2 regions of the Kitasatospora sp. NPDC001095 genome follow, and region 1 is predicted to be linked to the other one. Evidence: riboswitches for the same ligand, from Rfam matches in the RefSeq annotation. Region 1 holds a riboswitch; the other holds the start of a gene.
What was found. Region 1 has a riboswitch for glycine ahead of gcvP (aminomethyl-transferring glycine dehydrogenase). Riboswitches for the same ligand answer to the same signal wherever they lie in the genome.
Positions count from the first base shown of each region.

Region 2: it holds a riboswitch for glycine, as region 1 does, so the genes downstream of both, gcvT (glycine cleavage system aminomethyltransferase GcvT) here and gcvP (aminomethyl-transferring glycine dehydrogenase) in region 1, are expected to answer to the same signal.

Region 1 is NZ_JBSFKQ010000048.1:44,695-47,080, forward strand. Features, by position in the region: gene gcvP (aminomethyl-transferring glycine dehydrogenase) at 1-1,257, opposite strand, end outside; glycine riboswitch at 1,361-1,493, opposite strand; glycine riboswitch at 1,495-1,598, opposite strand; gene ACWDBB_RS29270 (PRC and DUF2382 domain-containing protein) at 1,824-2,386, shown strand, end outside.
Region 2 is NZ_JBSFKQ010000035.1:62,624-65,009, reverse strand. Features, by position in the region: gene ACWDBB_RS25145 (enhanced serine sensitivity protein SseB C-terminal domain-containing protein) at 1-693, opposite strand, end outside; glycine riboswitch at 963-1,064, shown strand; gene gcvT (glycine cleavage system aminomethyltransferase GcvT) at 1,295-2,386, shown strand, end outside.

The DNA.
Region 1 (2,386 bases):
GGCGGCGGCGATCTCGGCGGCGCGGCCCGGGACGACGGCGGTGACGGTGTCGAAGAACTCGCCGTGCAGCAGCTCGACGCCGCCGGCCCGCAGGCCCTCGGCGAGGGCGGCGGCGTAGCGGTGGGTGCGGCGGGCGATGTCGGCCAGGCCGTCCGGGCCGTGGTAGACGGCGTACATCGAGGCCATCACGGCGAGCAGCACCTGGGCGGTGCAGATGTTGCTGGTGGCCTTCTCGCGGCGGATGTGCTGCTCGCGGGTCTGCAGCGCCAGGCGGTAGGCGCGGTTGCCGTCGGCGTCGACGGAGACGCCGACCAGGCGGCCGGGCAGCGAGCGGGCGTACTCGGTACGCACCGACAGGTAGCCGGCGTGCGGGCCGCCGAAGCCCATCGGCACGCCGAAGCGCTGCGTGGTGCCGCAGGCGATGTCGGCGCCCAGCGAGCCCGGGGACTTGAGCAGGGTCAGCGCCAGCAGGTCGGCGGCGACGGCGACGATCGCGCCCAGGCCGTGCGCCTGCTCGATCACCGGGGCGAGGTCGCGGACCACACCGGTGGCACCCGGGTACTGGAGCAGCACGCCGAAGACGCCGCGCTCGGCGATCTCGGCGGGGATGCCCTCGGACAGGTCGGCGACGACGACCTCGACACCGGTCGGCACGGCGCGGGTGTTGATCACCGCGAGGGTCTGCGGCAGGGTCTCGGCGTCGACCAGGAAGACACCGCCCTTGACCTTGGTGACGCGGCGGGCGAGCGCCATCGCCTCGGCGGCCGCGGTGCCCTCGTCCAGCAGCGAGGCGCCGGAGGTCGACAGGCCGGTCAGGTCGGAGACCAGGGTCTGGAAGTTGAGCAGCGCCTCCAGGCGGCCCTGCGAGATCTCCGGCTGGTACGGGGTGTAGGCGGTGTACCAGGCCGGGTTCTCCATGACGTTGCGCAGGATCACCGGCGGGGTGAAGGTGCCGTAGTAGCCCAGGCCGATCATCGGCTGGAGCACCTGGTTGCGGCCGGCCAGCTCGCGCAGCTCGGCGAGGACCTGGGCCTCGGTCCGGCCCGCGGGCAGGTCCAGGGCGGTGATGGAACGGATCGCCTCGGGCACCGCGGTGGCGGCGAGCTCGTCCAGCGAGCCGTAGCCGACGGACGCCAGCATCTTCTCCTGCGCGGCGGCGTCGGGGCCGATGTGGCGGTTCTCGAAGGGACTGGCCAGCTCAAGCTCGGTGAGGGTCGAGGCGCCGGTGGGGCGTCCCGCGTTCGGCTGGGCGTTCATGGTGGTCGAGGCCTCCTGGTCACGGACCGGCGGGGGTACGCACGCCGGCCGGCCTCGCCGCTGCGGGCGGCGGACAAGCCTGGGCGGGCGGACCCGACAGGCCTCCCCCTCTGTCATCGGGACCTGAGAGCTTCACCCGCACGGGGCGCTGTGGGCGCTCCGCCGGCTTGCACCGTCGGTGAGGGTGGTGATCGCCGGCTTCCGTGCCGACGCTCCTGCCCTGCTTTCCAGAGTGACCTACCCCACACGGTACGGATGCCTGAGAGATTCCGGGGAGGAGTTGCTCCTTCGGCGCCCCGACCAGCGGTTTTCGTTGTCGGAGACTCTCCCGAGCGGGCTCTGCGGTCGCCGCCCAGGGTACCAGCGGGAGGCCGCCCGATCACGGGTGCGTCGGGTCACTCGAGGTCTACGCGCGTCCCCCGGACGGTCGATCGCGCGCCCCCGTCCGGCGCACCCCGCTCGCGCCCGTCCGATTCATGGCATTTGGTGTGAAGTGGCGGACGTGACAGGTGCTCCGGCCGCCCTGCTGCGGGAGTTCCGCAGGCCCACCGCGCGGGAGGAAAGAAGTGCAGACCGACATCGACCCCCGGGACCTCATCGGTCACAAGGCCGTCGACCGCAACGGAGACAAGATCGGCACGGTCGACGAGGTCTACCTGGACGACGCCACCGGCCGGCCCGAGTGGGCCGCGGTCCGGACCGGCATCTTCGGCCGGGACGCCTTCGTCCCGCTGACCACCAGCGAGTTCGCGGGCGACGAACTGCGGGTGCCGTACGACAAGTCGCTGGTGAAGGAGTCACCGGACTTCGGCGTCGGCCAGCACCTGTCCCCCGCCCAGGAGCTGCAGCTCTACCGCTACTACGGGCTCGACACCCCGATGGACAGCCGTCCGAACGGCGAGAACGGGAACCGGACCAAGCAGCCCGACCTCGACTTCGGCACCACGGCGGCCACTGCCGCCGCCACGACGACCGCCGCGGCCCCCGCCAAGCCGCTCACCTTCCACAGCTCCGAGCGCTCCCCCGGGCACGCCCCGGCGAGGACCCCCGCTGCCGCCGCCGCGCCCGTCACCCCCGCCAGCACCAGGACCGCCCCGGAGGCCGACACCCGGATCCCCGGCACCCCCGC
Region 2 (2,386 bases), on a different contig from region 1:
CAGGGCTCGCCCGAGTGCCTCGTTCACCGCGGCCGGATCGGCCGGTGCCGCCGGGTTCAGCTGGACGCCCACGAACATCACGGTCGGCTCGCCCTCGATGCTGGCCAGCGCCCTGCGGGCGGTCAGCACCCCGGGCAGCGCCGACAGTTCGCTCCGGCAGGCGGCCAGGAAGTGCTCCGGGTCCTCGCCCGGCACCGGCTCGCGCAGCGCCACCCGCCCGCCGGTCGGCTCCGACGCGTCGCCGGCGCCCTCCCAGCGGTCCGCGCGCGGACCGCGGCGCAGCTCGGCGACCCCCTGCGGCGGCACCGGGATGCCCACCGCCGCCTCCGGGTTCACCGCGATGCCCAGGCCCAGCGGCAGCCCGCGGGCGAACTCCCACACCGGTGCGATCGCGAAGGCCATCCCCGGCGCCTGCTGGAGGAACACCTCCTGCGAGGAGAACACCGGCACGTACGGGTCGCCGCCCAGCTCGATGGTCGGCAGGTCCAGCGACTGCCCCTGCGGGTCGGCCCCGGCCGGCAGCGGCACCCACACCTGGCTGCGCGCCAGCACCTCGATCACCCGCGGCGTCGCGCCCGGGTCCCCCAGGGCCGCGGTCAGCACCTGCTCCAGCTCGTTGGCCGGCCAGGAGCCGCCCGCCGGCGCCTCCTCCGGTCCGCCCCACCCCTGCTGCTGCTCCACCGGGTACCCCATGCGCCGCCGATTCCGCCCTCTGCCGGTCGGCCGCCCACTGCTGCGCCGACGCGCAGCAGTCTAGGGCCCCGGGGCCTTCCTCTTTAGGGCTCGTGTTCGGGTGCCGTCCGGGGCCCGGCCCGGCCTCGCGTCCGGGTGCCGTCCGGGGCCCGTGTCCGGATACCGCGCGGTGTGACCGGGTCCCCCCTCCCCTCGTCGCCCGGGACGTGCCATGATGTGCCCGTCCGACGGCATGCGCCGCGGGCCCCTACAACTCCACACCGGCCGCTCGAACCCGCGCGGGAGAGCCCGGAGTGCCGCTCAGGCACAGCCGGCGCCGAAGGAGCAAGTCCTCCCCGGAATCTCTCAGGCACCCCTACCGCACGGGTTAGGCACATCTGGAAAGCGGCGCACGGCCCTGTCGTACGCCCACCCACGGTGCAAGCCGCCATGCTGTCCCCCAAGCTGGAAACGGCTGCGGGCGGCGGGGCGGTGAAGCTCTCAGGTTCGACGACAGATGGGGAGACCCACGCCGCCGCATGCCCGCGCGCAGGGTCGGCCCCCGAGCGGGTCCGATCCGGTGCGTGCACCCCTGAGTGCCCCGACCGAGGAGTTCCTGGCCATGTCGTCCCTCCGCCTGACCGCGCTCGACGCGCTGCACCGCGCCCTCGGCGCGACCATGACCGACTTCGCCGGCTGGGACATGCCGCTGCGCTATGGCAGCGAGCGCGAGGAGCACCTCGCCGTCCGCACCAAGGCCGGCCTGTTCGACCTCTCGCACATGGGCGAGATCACCGTCACCGGCCCGCAGGCCGGCGAGATGCTGGACCACGCGCTGGTCGGCTTCGTCTCCGCGCTCGGCGTGCTGCGCGCCCGCTACACCATGATCTGCGCCGAGGACGGCGGCATCCTGGACGACCTGATCGTCTACCGCCTGCGCGAGGACGCCTTCCTGGTCGTCGCCAACGCCTCGAACGCCCAGCTGGTCCTCGACGAGCTGATCGCCCGCGCCAAGGGCTTCGACGCCGTCGTCACCGACGACCGCGACACCTACGCTCTGATCGCCGTCCAGGGCCCGGAGGCCACCGGCATCCTGGCGAAGACCACCGACGCCGACCTGCCCGGCCTGAAGTACTACGCGATCCTCCCGGCCCAGGTGGCCGGCCGCGACGTGCTGCTCGCCCGCACCGGCTACACCGGCGAGGACGGCTTCGAGATCTTCTGCCACCCGGTCGACGCCGAGCCCGTCTGGCAGGCGCTGACCGCCGCCGGCGAGGGCCACGGCCTGATCCCGTGCGGCCTGTCCTGCCGCGACACGCTGCGCCTGGAGGCCGGCATGCCGCTGTACGGGCACGAGCTGTCCACCGACCTGACCCCGTTCGACGCCGGCCTGGGCCGGGTCGTCCGCTTCGACAAGACCACCAACGAGGGCGCCTTCATCGGCCGCAAGGCGCTGGAGCAGGCCGCCGCCGCGGCCGAGACCAACCCGCCGAAGAAGCTGGTCGGCCTGGTCTCCGAGGGCAAGCGGGTGCCGCGCGCCGAGTACACCGTGGTCTCCACCGAGGGCGAGCCGATCGGCCGGATCACCTCCGGCGCGCCGTCCCCGACGCTCGGCCGGCCGATCGCGATGGCCTACGTCGACGCCGCCCACGCGGAGCCCGGCACCACCGTCGCGGTGGACGTCCGCGGCAAGCACGAGCCCGTCCAGGTCGTG